One region of the Anaerolentibacter hominis genome, then DNA from elsewhere that is predicted to be linked to it. Evidence: riboswitches for the same ligand, from Rfam matches in the RefSeq annotation. Region 1 holds a riboswitch; each other region holds the start of a gene.
The links. A riboswitch is a leader RNA that binds a small molecule or an ion and turns the genes downstream of it on or off. The one in region 1 is predicted to bind thiamine pyrophosphate.
Positions count from the first base shown of each region.

Region 2: linked by a shared signal. The riboswitch ahead of thiT (energy-coupled thiamine transporter ThiT) and the one ahead of thiW (energy coupling factor transporter S component ThiW) in region 1 are both predicted to bind thiamine pyrophosphate.
Region 3: linked by a shared signal. The riboswitch ahead of thiM (hydroxyethylthiazole kinase) and the one ahead of thiW (energy coupling factor transporter S component ThiW) in region 1 are both predicted to bind thiamine pyrophosphate.

Region 1 is NZ_JAWDIX010000001.1:1,183,514-1,188,726, reverse strand. Features, by position in the region: gene ABCW47_RS05545 (hypothetical protein) at 12-512, opposite strand; gene ABCW47_RS05540 (aminopeptidase) at 512-1,765, opposite strand; gene thiW (energy coupling factor transporter S component ThiW) at 2,021-2,533, opposite strand; TPP riboswitch at 2,652-2,759, opposite strand; gene ABCW47_RS05530 (MBL fold metallo-hydrolase) at 2,814-3,416, opposite strand; gene ABCW47_RS05525 (EamA family transporter) at 3,435-3,851, opposite strand; gene ABCW47_RS05520 (MerR family transcriptional regulator) at 4,023-4,781, shown strand; gene ABCW47_RS05515 (DsbA family oxidoreductase) at 4,925-5,213, shown strand, end outside.
Region 2 is NZ_JAWDIX010000001.1:159,580-164,792, reverse strand. Features, by position in the region: gene ABCW47_RS00680 (methylated-DNA--[protein]-cysteine S-methyltransferase) at 1-116, opposite strand, end outside; gene ABCW47_RS00675 (glycoside hydrolase family 25 protein) at 131-1,018, opposite strand; gene ABCW47_RS00670 (putative ABC transporter permease) at 1,018-1,941, opposite strand; gene thiT (energy-coupled thiamine transporter ThiT) at 2,323-3,003, opposite strand; TPP riboswitch at 3,075-3,171, opposite strand; gene ABCW47_RS00660 (Na/Pi cotransporter family protein) at 3,822-5,213, shown strand, end outside.
Region 3 is NZ_JAWDIX010000001.1:871,863-877,075, reverse strand. Features, by position in the region: gene thiD (bifunctional hydroxymethylpyrimidine kinase/phosphomethylpyrimidine kinase) at 1-478, opposite strand, end outside; gene ABCW47_RS04000 (HAD family hydrolase) at 656-1,321, opposite strand; gene thiE (thiamine phosphate synthase) at 1,377-2,018, opposite strand; gene thiM (hydroxyethylthiazole kinase) at 2,037-2,861, opposite strand; TPP riboswitch at 2,958-3,068, opposite strand; gene ABCW47_RS03985 (transcription factor S-II family protein) at 3,141-3,512, opposite strand; gene ABCW47_RS03980 (MarR family winged helix-turn-helix transcriptional regulator) at 3,631-4,092, shown strand; gene ABCW47_RS03975 (MATE family efflux transporter) at 4,294-5,213, shown strand, end outside.

The DNA.
Region 1 (5,213 bases):
CTTTTACTTTACTAATTATTTCTAATTGTTTCAAACTGCCAGCAGGCCCTTTGAAGCCGGATACGATCGTCGGAAAACAGGACCCATTTTCCCGCATAGCTGCTCCAGAGAGTCAGCCTGCTCTCCGGAAAATAAAAGGTGGAGAATACTATTTCCCGGTAACTGAGCGTAACGAGAAGCTTTCTGATATCCGGTGTGAGCATATAGTAGAGCTTTTCAGGATCAAAAAACGGTTCCATACGGCTCAGACACGCCGGCTCCGCCAGGCTTTTCTTTACTCTCATCCTGATTTCTTCCGGCAGCCGGGGATAATAAAAATCTCCATATGCCGCCCCTTCCTTCTCCCACTCTGTCAGGATATCTGCAAACTGCTCAAATTCCGGTTCCAGTCCCTCCAGAATCCGATAGAAATACCTGTCCATACCGGTCAGTATATTGTCAACGAAGAGGGGCTTTTTTCTTTCAAATTCATCCTGAGACAGCGAAAACTCTGCGCCGGGCGGATGCTGCATTACTTTGCCGCCTTTTTTCTGGGTGAAAACGCCCAGTTTCCTTTCTTGAATATGGGTACATCAATCCCGTCCTTCGTGTGTCCGGTGATCTCCATATCCCTGCTTCCGATCATAAAATCAACATGGATCATGGAGTCATTAATACCCTTCTCCCCCTGCTGCTCCTTATTCAACGTCTCATAATCCGGCAGCACATTGGAAAAGCCCCGTCCTACCGCCAGATGGCAGCTGGCATTTTCATCAAACAGAGTCTCATAGAACATCACGCCGGAATTGGATATCGGAGAATCGTGAGGAACCAGGGCAACCTCCCCCAGCATGGACGCGCCCTCGTCCATAGATAGCATGGTCTTTAACGCTGCCTCTCCTTTCTTCGCTTTCGCCTTCACAACACGGCCGTTTTCAAAGGTCATTGAAAAGTCTTCAATCAACTGTCCCTGATAGGACAGGGGCTTCGTGGCGACCACTTTACCCTCGGCTCTTCCCCGCATAGGCGTGGTAAAGATCTCTTCGGTAGGCATGTTGGGATTAAAATACTGCCCGCCCATCGTATTCTCTCCGCCACCCATCCATCTGGCGCCGGGGATCATCCATACCGTAAAGTCCGTTCCATTTTTACTTTTATAGGAAATAGACTCAAAATCCATGTTATTCAGCCATTCGCACCGTTCTTTAAAGTTCTCATTGTGCTTCTTCCATGCCTTTACCGGATCGTTGTCCGGAGTCAAATGAACCGCTTTGAAAATCTCCTCCCACAGCAGGGTAACGGCCTTTTTGGTGGGCACACCAGGATATACTTTCTTTGCCCAGGCCTTGGAAGGCGCTGCGGCGATCACCCACTGATACCGGTTTTCCAGCGCATCTATATAAGGTTTCAGCACACTGTGGCGGCTGACAGAAGCCTTCTGAAGCTTCTCCTGATCGAGTCCGTTCAAGCCATCGGGATCTTCGGAGACAATGTGAATCCGGCAGGGAAGTTCTTCCACCTGCATCTTATATTTCTCTTCTCTCCACTTCGGTACAAGTGACAGCTGTTCGGTCGTCTCATACTGATAAACCAGTTTAGTAATTTCCTGGCAGCCCCAGTCAACTAAGACCCAGGCTGCTCCGGCTTTGTAGGCTTCCTCCGTGATACAGGCCACCAGATCCTTCTGGTCGGTGGCGGCATCGATCATAACTCCCTGACCCTTTTGTACATTTGCTCCAACCCGAACAATCAGTTTCGCATATTTTTTCAGCATTTTCTTTTTCATTTTATCTCCATTTCCGAAGCACGTATATCCATGCCTTTCCCGTTTATTTCTCCGGTGTCTCTTATTACCATTTTCTGCTTACATTATAAATAGTATGTCAAGCAAAGTAAAGTTAAGAGTGGGTAAAGCAGGGTAAACCAAGTCCATGTACAACAGACCCGTCAACAACAGCTTCATCCATGCTTTTTCCTTAAAATTTCCAGAACTGCGCGGTAATATGCATATCGGCCGCAGTATTACATGGATATGCAGGTTTCAGCCCGCATTATCTTCTTTTTTTAACATCTTCATCACGCCGGCCCTGCTCAGGATGACGATGACAGCCGCCGCAATGATGGTTCCGCCCAGGCTGCTCACCAGAAATGGAATTACATAGGCAAACAGCGCAGCCTCTTTTCCCATCACAAGACTGGCTACCGGATAGGCTGCCAGCGCACCGATTATACTGGTTCCCACAAGCTCGCCGATGCATGCGAACGGAATTTTCTTCGTCAGACGGTACAGATACCCGCACAGCAGCGCTCCGAACATGCTGCCGGGAAAGGCAAGCAGGGTTCCCGTTCCCATAAGATTACGGATCAGGCTGGTAACAAAGGCTGCTCCAAAGCCGTACCAGGGTCCCAAAAACACGCCGCACATTACGTTGACAAAATGCTGGACCGGAAAACATTTGGAAGCTCCCACAGGAATGCTGAGCGGTGAACATACTACCGCAACCGCTGCCAGAATACCCGCCAGAGCCAGTTTCTTGATGTCTGTTTTTTTCATTTTTCTTTTCCTCCATCTCTTTTTGCCGATCGGATCATGCAGTTCCTGTCATCTTAGAATTTCCGGAACTTTCCTATGTAATAAAAAAAGGCTACGCCGCAACGCGGCATAGCCTATACATCTCACTCGGTTATGATCCCTACGTTGGCATTATCCAAATCAGGTTCACGGGTCGAAGTTACAAACTTCCTCTCAGCCTGTCGCACAAGCTCCCCGGTTATGTAGCTGCAGTCACTGTTCTGTACTGCTACGGCAAATCTACCACAACAGCATGTCTTTGTCAAGAGAGTATAATCTCTTCCCCCGGCCGGACCGTCAGCCAGCCGTCGGACTGAAAGCCAGCTGCCATTTTCTCATCATAGAGTTCTCCCGGCTTCATATGGATAGGAATATTGTGTGCCGCTTTCACGATCTTACCGCACTCTCTGGCCTCGTTCTCATCCATATTGTAGATTCCGTCTGCCGGAAAAAGGGCGTAATCAATGTGATGCGCCGGATACGCAGACATTTCTTCTGTGATGGAGGTGTCCCCGGATGCATAGATCAGCAGCCCGTCCAGGTAGATAAAATACCCGACACATTCTGTCCGGCTGTGATTTTTATTATAGGCGGGAACCGCCCTGATCCGGCAGCCATCCACCTGAAATTCCTGATAAATTCCTGCTTTCAGCGCATCCTCATTTTGTATCACCAGACAGTTCTCTTTTCTGGCAGGCAGATCAATCCGGTTGTGATCGAAATGCTGATGAGTGACCAGGATCACGTCTGCCGGCTCATCGTAGCCGTCCCCCGCAAAAGGGTCCACGTATAGAACAAGCCCGTCCTCCCCTGTCAGACGGTAGCTGCCATGTCCCTGATAATATAATCTTGTCTCAGCTGCCATTTGTTACCTCTCCTTTCACTATTTTAAAATCAGGATAAACGTGCCTATCGTGATAAAGATGCCGCCAAGCACGGTTTTCACTGTGAGCGCCTCCTTCAATATCACAAAAGCCAATATCATTGTTATCACCACGCTGAATTTATCAATAGGCACAACCCTGGAGGCATCTCCCATCTGAAGCGCCTTATAATAAAACATCCAGGACAGCCCGGTGGCAATTCCTGATGCAATGAGAAATATCCAGCTTCTGGCGCCGATATTCCCGATTTCATGCTGTCTGCCCGTGAGAAATACAATGCTCCAGGCCATGATCAGGACCACAGCTGTCCGGATCGCCGTAGCCAGATTCGAGTTGATATGTTCCATCCCCATCTTAGCAAATATGGAAGTAAATGCCGCAAACAGTGCGGATAGCAATGCATATACAGCCCACATAAAAACCCCCTCCTTCTTGTGAAAAATTATATCATATCCGAAAAAAAGTTCCAAACATAAAATAGGCCTTGACCTTACCGTTACGGAAAGGTTTATACTGTCCCTTGTAAAGAACCGGTCTTTTACATTGTGTACACAAATCGATACGAATTATACAGAAAGGATTTATGAATGGAATATACCGTTTTGAAATTGGCCCGTCTGGCTGGGATCAGCAGCCGGACGCTGCGCTACTATGATGAAATCGGGCTGCTGAAGCCAGAGCGGCTCAGCCAGTCCGGTTATCGGATCTATGGACAAAAGCAGTTGGATCTTCTGCAGCAGATTCTCTTTTACCGCGAGCTTGGGTTCGAACTGGATCAGATCCAGGATGTTTTATCCGATCCGGCCTTCGATGTGCACAGCGCTCTGGAAAGTCACCTTAAGGCTCTGTACGAACGCCGGAATCGGCTGGACAGTCTGATACAGACGGTAAAAAAGACATTAAGGAAAGAGGAAGGAAACTATACCATGACAGATCAGGAAAAATTCAAAGGTTTTATCAAAGCAGAACTGGATAAAAATGAGGCAGCATATGGAAAAGAGATTCGTGATAAATACGGGGATCAGGCCGTGGAGGCAAGCAACCAGAAGTTTGCCGGTCTGACGGAGGAGGAATACAACCAGATGAATGAACTGGGCGACGCGATACGCCGGGAGCTGGAAGAGGCGGTTGTAAACAAAGAATCTCCGGAAGGTGAAAAAGGCAGGAAGATTGCCTCTATGCACCGGGAGTGGCTTACATTTACCTGGCCGGCCTACAGCGCCGAGGCTCACGCAGGGCTGGTCCGGATGTATACAGAAGATCCCAGATTTACGGCGTACTATGATGAGAACACAGCAGGCTGCGCCGCATTTCTCCGGGATGCTGTCATAAGCTGGCTGTCCTGAGCAAACGCAAAAACTGCCCGGCTGAAAAACCAGGTACATTGAAAGAACAGAACCGGCATGGTAAATCCCGTGCCGGTTCTTTCTATGACTAATAAAATATGCTAAAATAGGAAAAACAAATAAAGAAAAGAATGGAGGTAGTCATGTCAAAGAAACTCAATATTTATTACGACTATATCTGCCCTTACTGTTACAAAGGCTGGAAAGAATTGTGTGAAATAATTAAGGATTATAAAGACGTGGAGTTAAACTGGGTTCCATGTGAATCCCATCCCCGGCCTGAGCCGGCATCCATCCACTCAGATCTGGCGGCTCAGGCGGCGTTTTATCTGATGGAACTGGGTCTTGATATTCAGCGGTACAACGCGCTGGTATATGCCGCACATTTTGATAAGAGGCAGAGAATTGATGACATTGAACTTCTCGCTGATC
Region 2 (5,213 bases), 1.0 Mb from region 1:
GACTGATCCGGCGTCTTTATCTGCTCCTCTGTAAATCCGATCCGGGTTACTTCCCCGTCGGTTTCCTCAATCAGAATCAGTCCCGCCGGAGACTCCAGCGTACACCTTTTTACCACTCTAAATCCCCTGCCTATTCTTCGTTAAATTCCATCCACAGATTCAGATCCACATTTCCCTTAATCCCCGGAACCTTCCCCTTGTTCGTATATTGCCAGAGGGCAAATTCATATGGATAATCCGGCTTATCCCCAAAGTCGGAATACCAGATCATGTAGTCAGTAAGCCTTTCTGTATCCAGCTCTGCCAGAAGCTGTGCTTTATCTGCGTAAATCATAGGTGTATAGCCGGCTTCCTCAATCCTTTCACAGAAAGCGATACAAAAATCCGTTCTTTCCTCTCTGGTCAAATCTCCGGTCCTGGCATTCTTGCTGTCTATCAGCTCCGAATCCAGCGCTACCGGGCCGTCAATCTTATACTTTTTCAGAGCCTTCAGTACAAAATCAGCTTCTTCCTCCGCCTCTTCCCGGCTAATTGCCTGAGAGAAAAAATAAACGCCCGTCCTCAGACCATTTTTCTTTGCTCCCTTTATATTTTCCCTGAAATTATCATCCAATACCAGCCGTCCCGTTTTGTAGCCCCGTATTCCCAACCGTATCATGGCAAAGTCAATACCGGAGTCAGCCACCTTTTTCCAGTCTATTGTATTTTGAAAGGTAGATACATCTACACCCACGCCGGATTTCTTTCCGTAAGAGTAATACTCTTTCTTCTTTTTCAATTTGCTGCGGTCAAACGAACTTTGCGGAAGCTCCGGATTGATCTCAACCGCGTATTCTTCTCCCTTTTTATCTTCCACATAGGTGTACTCGGCCTTTGCCGCACTGACTATATTTGTCTCTGCCACATCCGCCGGGGCCATCTCTACAGATTGAATTTTGTATCCATAATCATCTTCCGGCAAGCGGCTGCACCCGGTCAGCAGAACCAGGCCGGCGGCAACCAACATCCATTTCCTCATTAAACAGATCCTTTCTTATCAAAAAAGGCTTTTATTTTCATCATATAATCATGTATTGAATCTGAAAGCTGCCCCGCCTTTCCGTTCTTCAGGTTAGGAAAGGCATTGAGCAGACGCTCTCTTCCCCAAACCTTCTGACTCGTCAGATGACGGTAACGACCTTTAAGTTCATCCAGTTCCTGACGATAAAGAGCCTTCTTATTTTCCCAGTCCGTGCGGTAGGTTTCAAGCCTTTCCTCATGCTCCCTCGAACGCTCCGCGCGCTCCTGCTTATATTCCTCTCCCTTTTCTTTCGCATTTTCCAGAGCAGGAACCACTTTCTCCGTAACGCCATCCGAAATATTCTCACCAATCGCATCCGAAATCACTTTCAGACGGCCGGAAATTTCATTCAACAGCCGCAGATGCTTCTGCAGCTTCATAATCGTAGTGACAGTTACCAGGCAATCCACAAGGAATGCGCTCAGACAGATTACTGCCAGCACCACGCCAAGCCGGAACGGAATCATTCTGACAAATTTAGTTACGATCGGATGGAACGCGTCCATGATCAAAATACAGGCCAGCCCCCACATGATCGAAAATTCCAGGCAAACATAGCCCATTATGTTAAACGGCCGTTCGGAATAGTCCCACCATTTATCATGAAATACTTTCTCAAGGACAAAGCCGGTAACAAATTCCAGAGCGGACGTTAGCAGTGCTGCTCCAATGAACAGTAGAAGTACGTTCTCTTTCAATGGGGTGAGGCAGATCACCACAATTACCACACCAAACCCGTAAATCGGGCAGACCGGCCCATTTAAAAATCCACGGTTTACAAACTTCCCTGTTCGAAGTGCTGCAAACGCCACCTCACTGCACCAGCCTAAAAATGCATATATAATAAAGAAGCATAAGAGTTCATAAATTGAATATTCCATCCAGACTCCTCCTTTAACGCAACATACGTTACCCGTCACCCGTATGAACCCGGAATTTAGTATATCACAATCCGGTCATCTTGACGATATAAACCTGAGAATTTGTCGCTTTATAGGATTAAGGTGTCTAAACAAATCTTTGAAGAACTTTCTTATGTAAGAACATAGAATCCCGCTTGCGGGATTCTCCGCCTGCGGCGGGTTGCTCTGGCAACGCAATTCCTTTCCGCCGCAGTGCGATCCCCCGGAGGGTTTTTTATTACATGGGAAAGTTTGGAGAACTTTCCCATGTAATAAAAAAAGGACGCCGCATGTGCAGCATCCTTTATACATATCAGTTTAAAATATCAGAGGTAGGATTCCGCATCCATTGCTCCTACCTTAAGCCAGGGCAATCGTCTTGACCTGCCGGACAGCTTTCGACACTGCCGGAATAAACAGTACGACCAGGGTAAGCAGTGCTTCCGCTCCGATATATCCTCCATTATACAAAAAGGAGTACACCATCGGATTCATGCTCGCCGGGGCATAATACCCAAAAAAGATGACGCCGGATAAAAAGGAGAAGAAAAACCTTCCCAGAATGCCCACCGCATATCCGGTCATCAGGCCATTCTTTTTATCGGAAAAAATACCGGAAAGCCCCAACGCGCCAAAAGCCAGCGGATAGTCACAGATCAGCTGCGGAATACTTAAAATATACGGATCAATGATAAGCTGCAGCATTCCATAGGCGACCGCAGTCATCAGTCCGGCCTTAAGGCCATACCAATAACCGATCAGGCAGATAAAAAACATGCTGAACAGTGTGACGGAACCGCCCATCGGCATGTCAAACAATTTCAAGTTTGACGTAACCATGGCCAGCGCCATTGCCATTGCTGAAAATACCAGCTGTTTTGTCGTTATGGATTTCTGTGCCTTCTTTTTCCCGAAGTAGAGGGCCAGACATAAAAATACCAGCATAACCAGAACCATGGCGATATAACCTGCTGTTGTCGGGCTATATACGACCTCCTGGTATTCATTTGTGTACTTTGTTGCAAAAAATTCCCACCACATAAAAAAACCTCCTTCAACTTGAATTGCAGGAGGGGTACGAAAGAACCTTTACCGCTGTAGCGGCCGGTTATAAACCTTATCATTAGCTTCCTTACGCCGGCATTATCCGGATCAAGTAATGAGGGACTATCTTTCGTCTCAGCCCTACGGGCGCCCCTAGCTTACGCTATTTGATTTTTAAAACAGCCCGGTCTGCCGGGATGTCTTGTTAATTTAAGCTGATTCCGGCGTGGCACCGGAATCCTGCACAAATTGATTATAAACACAGGGAAAGGAAATGTCAACTTGAAGTCTGGTATAGGTTTTGGCAATTGGTTTATGCTAAAAGCAGGAAGAGCCGCAATTTTTGATCTGTCGCCGTACATAATCAAAGGGAAAAACGGCTTGATAAGCAAGCCCGCGTACTGACTTTTTCTCGCCACATAAGCTACGCAAGCATTTCATGCTTGCTCGCTTACGGCTGTCGCCGTACATAATCAGAGCGCGAAGCAGCTTGCAAAGCGAGCTTTGCAGCTGCTTCGCGCTCTGATTATATGTGGCTCGTAGCTTCGAAATTTTACCCAGATTTTACATAATGCCCGTGATGACTTTACAAGGTATTGCTACTATGAAACTGGGGTTAAATTATGATTAAACAATGGTTAAGTTATCTGGACGTTTAAAGGCGAAGATAGAAGAAGGAAGCACGGAGTCTTTCTCGAAAGGAAAGATGAACCGCTGATACTTCATGAATAGATCCTGATTCCGTTTTTCCTTATTCTCTCTTCCCGGATCGGCCGGAATTCCGCCATTGTATACACAAGGAGGAAATTACAGTTATGTCAATTGAGCTTTTGAAAACGCTCTTCAGTTTTATCGGAGGCCTGGGTCTGTTTTTGTATGGTATGAATACCATGGCGGATGGTCTGCAGAAATCTGCCGGAAATAAGATGAAACGCCTGATGGGTTTTCTTACCAACAACCGTTTTCTTGCCGTTATTGTCGGCGCTCTGATTACTGCTATCATTCAGAGTTCTTCTGCTACTACTGTTATGATTGTCGGCTTTGTCAATGCCGGTATTATGAACCTGACTCAGGCTGTAGGCGTAATTATGGGCGCCAATATTGGTACAACCATTACCGCCTGGATCGTTTCCATGAGTGAATGGAGTCAGGTTTTAAGCCCTGATTTTCTGGCGCCGCTGATTGTGGGAATCGGCGCATTCTGCCTCATTTTTACGAAGAAGCCGAAGAGCCGGCAGATTGGTGAGATTCTAATCGGTTTCGGTGTGCTGTTTATCGGTCTTTCTTTAATGTCTTCCGCAATTAAACCATATCGTGATTCTGAGATTTTTGTGAATGCGTTCCGTGTACTGGGCAGCAATCCGATTCTGGGTATTTTAACCGGTGCGGTAGTAACCGCTATCATTCAGAGTTCTTCCGCTTCTGTGGGTATTTTACAGACTCTGGCTTTAAACGGTATTGTCAACTGGAATTCAGCCGTATTTATTACCCTGGGTCAGAATATCGGAACCTGTGTGACCGCACTCATTTCCAGTGCCGGTGCACAGAAAACAGCAAAACGTGCTGCTGTTATCCATCTGCTGTTTAATGTGTTCGGAGCAGTTTTCTTCGGCTTAATTATGTTTATCATATTCCGATTTAACCCGGCCTGGGCATCAGGCTCCATTAATACGGTACAGATTTCAATTTTCCATACCATATTCAACATTACGAATACTATTATTCTGTTCCCGTTTGCCAAAGGTCTCGTCAAGCTGTCCGGCGTACTCTTAAAGGACAAGAAAACAGCAGAAGCACCGCAGGAATCGGAAGATATTGTTGCGGATGTCAGAAGGCGTCTGGATACCCGTGTTACCCATACCCCAACCCCTGCTTTTGCTATCGAGGCCGCCAACCGGGAGGTCATTCATATGGCCAGCATTACCTATAGTAACTTCAAGGACGCGGTGGATTCCGTCATGGAAAACAGCCCTGAATTGGTTGACAGCGTGCTTCGGAACGAACAGGTAATCAACCAGCTGGAAAAGCTGCTGACGGAATATCTGGTTCAGATTGATAATATGTCCCTGACCGAATATCAATATGCTCTGGTTAAAGATCTGTTCTACACGATTCATGACCTGGAACGAATCGGTGACCACAGTGAGAACCTGGCTGAACTTGCAAAAACAAAAATTGATGAAGATCTTCGTTTCTCCATGATGGCT
Region 3 (5,213 bases), 310 kb from region 1:
CTGCCGCTGTGGCCATATCCTCGGCTGTCCGCACCGGCATGTCCGCCAGGACTTCCGCCTCCGGAATGTTGGGTGTGACTACCTCGGCCAGAGGAAGCAGATCCCTCTTTAATACGGCGATCGCGTCGTCGCTGATCAGCTTAGAACCGCTGGTCGCCACCATAACGGGGTCCACCACAACGTGAACCGCCTGATATTGCTTTAATTTACCGGCTATGGTCTCAATCAGTGCTCCGGAAGAAACCATACCGATCTTTACTGCATCCGGGTAGATGTCCGTAAAAATATTGTCGAGCTGCTTTGCCAAAAATTCTGGAGTTACCTCCATAATACCTGTCACGCCGGTCGTATTCTGTGCAGTTAGCGCAGTGATCGCACTCATGGCATATACGCCATTTGCAATCATTGTCTTAATATCTGCCTGGATGCCGGCGCCTCCGCTGGAATCGCTCCCAGCGATTGTTAATGCTGTTCTCATAATGTCCTCCATTTCTTTGTTCCGAACCTTATGCGGTCCGGACTCTCTGAGCATTAATTTTATAGAGCGGCCGAAAGTGGTGCCCCCAGTCCGCCGCTTGAATCATCGACGGCACGCGAACGTGCCGTCTTATTGAAATCAGGTGCCCAAAAAAGAGCAGCTGTATTTCTCTTATTACTATTTCAGGTGGGATGCCTTCTCCCAAAAGGAAGAAAACTCCCCATATCCGGTCAGATAAAGATCCGACCTTTCTTTCAATTTATCCTGCAGCGAAGCGCTGGAAGCATCATAGATCCCAACCGTGCGAAAACCAGCTTCGGACGCAGTCGTGAGCGCATAAAAAGCGTCTTCGAATACAAACGTCTCCTCCGGCCTGGTCCCCATCGCCGAGGCTGCCATCCGATAAATGACAGGCTCCGTCTTGCCTGCCCCCACCTCTGAACAGGTAAATATCTGTTCAAAATACTCTGTAATATTCAGCCGCCGAAACGCCGCCTCGATCAGATACCGGTCGGTAGAGGTCGCAGCCGTCATTCGGATGCCGCGCTCTCTCAGACTATGAAGGAATTCTCTGACTCCTTCTTTCAGCTCCGCTTCCTCCCGGTAAAAGGATTCAACCACCCGGTTAATTCCGGCGATCAGCTGATCAGCCGGGTCCGTTATACCATAGTGATCTTTCAGGTACTGCGCTCCCTCTTTCATGGTCATCTCAAACAGCTTTCTGCCCAGATCCGGTTCTGCGGCAATGCCGCGTGACGCAAGATACCTCTCTCCCGCTTCCTCCCATATCTTCATAGAGTCCAGAAGCGTGCCGTCTACATCGAAAATAGCCCCTTTCATCATGCTTATTCCTCCGCATATCGCAGGCAAACCTGCGATATCGCACCAATTAGCAGTTTCAAACTACAACCATTCTTTTCACGGCTTCCCTTAATTCTTCCGCCGCCCTGCGGACAGATGGCTGGGCAAAGAGCGCACTGATCACCGCCACCCCGCAGATCCCGCTGCCGGAAAGCTGTCCCACATTGTCTTTGTCCACCCCGCCTATGGCAATGACCGGTATCTTTACTGCCTTACAGATGGCTTTTAAGGTATCATGACTTACTTCCACCGCGTCCGCCTTGGAACCTGTGGAAAATACAGCTCCCACGCCAAGATAGTCCGCGCCGTTCTTTTCGGCCAGCAATGCCTGCTCCACCGTCTGGGCAGATACACCGATGATCTTATCCTTCCCCAGCTTCCTGCGTACATCTCCCGCTTCCATATCGCTTTGCCCCACATGGACGCCGTCCGCATTGATGGCCGCTGCTATCTCCACATTGTCATTAATCACGAATGGTACGCCGTACGTTCTGCACAGGGCTTGAATTTCCTTTGCTTCCTCCAAAAACTGTGACTGATCCAGTTTCTTTTCCCGGAGCTGCACGAAGGTTGCCCCGCCCTTTATTGCTTCCGCCACCTGATGATACAGGGTATCACCATTCAGCCATCTTCGGTCTGTCACCGCATATAACAGCAAATTATCCTTATTACATTCCATCGGTATTATTTCTCCTCTTTATTCTCCTATTTCAACATTTGCACCCTGATCCAATTCGGCTCCGTCCATATGATAAATCGCGTCGATGATCCGGTTTCGGTAGGCTGCATTGCCGTCCCCTTCCTGCATCCGGGCAAATCCGATCTCTCCCGCCAGTCCCATGGCACACACGGCCGCTGCCGCCGCTTCCAGCTTTCTGTCCCGGCTGGCCGCCAGAAATGCCGTCATCAGCCCGGAGAGCTGACAGCCTGTCCCCGTGATCCTACCCATCTCAGGACGTCCGTTGCGGATCACATAACAGGTCTTTCCATCACTTACCAGATCGATCGCCCCGGTTACCGCCAGGATACACCCTATTTTTGCCGCAAGTCTCTTTACAAATGCGATTGCCTCAGGCAGATTATCCTCCGTCACGGCATCCGCCACATCCGCGTCCACGCCTTTTGTACTGCCGCTTCCCTGAGCCAGCGTCTTAATCTCTGATATATTCCCCCGGATCACGTCAAAGCGGATTTCCTTCATCAGGGTTAATGCGGTCTCTGTGCGCAGTCTGCTGGCTCCTGCTCCCACCGGGTCCAGCAAAACCACATGTCCCAGCTCATTCGCTTTTTTCCCTGCCAGCAGCATAGCGTCAATGGTGCGCCGGTTCAGTGTCCCGATGTTAATGTTCAGGCCCCCGCAGATGGAGGTGATTTCCTCTGCCTCCCCTGCCTCATCGGCCATGATCGGGCTTCCTCCGCAGGCCAGCAGGATATTTGCCACATCATTTACTGTCACATAGTTGGTAATATTATGTACCAGGGGTGCCTGCTTTCTCACCTCATCCAGAATCGTTCCAAACATACCTCTTCCTCCAATGTAATAACAAACGGTGGCACGCTTCGCGAACCGCCTTATTGTAACAAAAGCGGATATACCAATTCAGGTATATCCGCTGAAATAAATTTCACCTTATATCCCTACGTTGGCATTATCCAAATCAGGTTACGGGTCAAAGCAGTATCAGCTTACTCTCAGCCCGCTTCATCGCGAGCTCCCCTTGTCGATTTCTCGTATATTAGTATAACTATAAAATTCTGAATTTGCAAGTGATGCACGAAATTCAAAACAATTGCCGCGGGTTTATCTGGCCGGTCCCGGTCCCAGAAGAGAACGCGCATTCTCATAATCTGTTTTCTTTACATAGATCGTATACTGGCAGTTCTGTTCCAAATTTTCACCATAGGTACCCGTATAGGCTCTGGACCCAGGAGAAAATATAGAAGGACTCTTCCGGTCCACCACTCTGACGTGATATTTGATGTTATGTTCTTCCAGCATCTGCTTAACTTCAGCCTGCTCCTTCATGCTGTAAGTGATCAGCAGCTCTTTGCGGTTAAAAACAGTGATCATATTCCTCAGCCCCTTTCTTTCCATATCCGGGAGTACCATCATATTCCTGGGGTTCACCTTGTCTCTGATTCCATTATAATATGATCTTATGATTCGTACCATAGAAATGTATTATTTTTCAGTTCTGATAAAAAAACTTGACAAAATAATTGTATCCCCTTATACTGCAAATAGTCCGATTTCATACCATCTGATTTCATACTATTAAGGAGGATTTATCTTGGAACGAGAACATACCGTAAAAAATTCCCTGGAAGAATACCGGGCAGCCTATAAAGATCTGGACCGTATCTGGTCTCTTTTTTCCAAGGCCTGCGGTCTGTCCGATGCCGAATATTGGGCATTGCTTATGGTATGGGAGGGTTGTACTACCCAGTCTCAAATAAGTGAAGCGATGTATATGAGCAAACAAACCGTCCATTCCGCCTTAAAGCAGCTGGTGAAGAAAGGGATTGTCCGCCTGGAAATAAAAGAAACGAATATGCGTGAAAAACAAATTGTGCTGACAGACACAGGCCGCCCCTTTGCACAGAAATATATTGGTGGTATGCTGCAGCTGGAGGAAAACGTATGGGCCGCCCTGTCGGAAGAGGAACGAGAACAGCTGATAACCCTGTCGAAAAAATACAACAGCCTGCTGGAAGCAAACCTGCAGGAATATTTAGACTCTGAATCAATTTAATTTATGGATGAAACATGACGCCATCCATAAACCTGAATAAAAGTATTGGGAACGCTCGGTTATGTTGCTGCCGGGCGTCGTTTTTACAATCGGACGGTTCACGAAGTGTACCGGTGTTTGTTGCAATAAGACGGTTCGTGATACGTACCGGCGTTTGTTATATAAGGGGAAACACTCCCCGGAAAGGATTTATATATGAAAATGAAAATACAACTTTCAGATCATTTTACTTATAAGAAGCTTTTACGTTTTGTCTTTCCTTCCATCGCCATGATGATTTTTACTTCCATATACGGCGTCGTGGATGGTTTGTTTGTATCCAATTTTGTAGGCAAAACACCGTTTGCCGCCCTGAATCTCATCATGCCCCTTCTGATGATTTTAGGGGCGTTGGGTTTTATGATCGGCACCGGCGGGAGTGCCATTGTATCAAAAACACTGGGAGAGGGAAAGACAGAAGAAGCGAATCAGTATTTCTCCATGCTGGTCTATGTCACCATCATCAGCGGTGCTGTGCTCACTGTGACAGGCCTGATCTGGATTCGGCCCATTGCGGCGGCAATGGGTGCAGACAGCGCCATGATTGAAGATTGTGTCCTCTACGGCAGAATCCTCATGATCTCTCTGACCGCCTTTATGCTGCAGAATGTATTTCAAAGCTTCCTTATTACAGCAGAAAAGCCGCATCTGGGGCTCGCTATGACCGTTGCCGCAGGAATGACCAACATTGTACTGGATTTCTTGTTTATTGCTGTATTTCATTGGGGGTTAGCCGGTGCTGCCATTGCCACGGCAATCAGCCAGGTCATCGGCGGAATCGCACCTCTTTTTTATTTTGTCAGGAAAAACAGCAGCCTTCTGAAACTGATTCCTTGCAAGTTTCACGGCAATATTCTTTTTAAGGCCTGCACAAATGGTTCCTCCGAATTGATGACCAATATCTCCATGTCCCTGGTAAATATCCTGTACAACTTCCAGCTGATGCGGATTGCGGGGGAAGACGGGGTGGCCGCCTATGGTGTTATCATGTATGTAAACTTCATTTTTGTTGCTATCTTCATTGGTTATTCCATCGGAAGCGCACCAATTATCGGTTATCATTACGGGGCATTACATGAAGC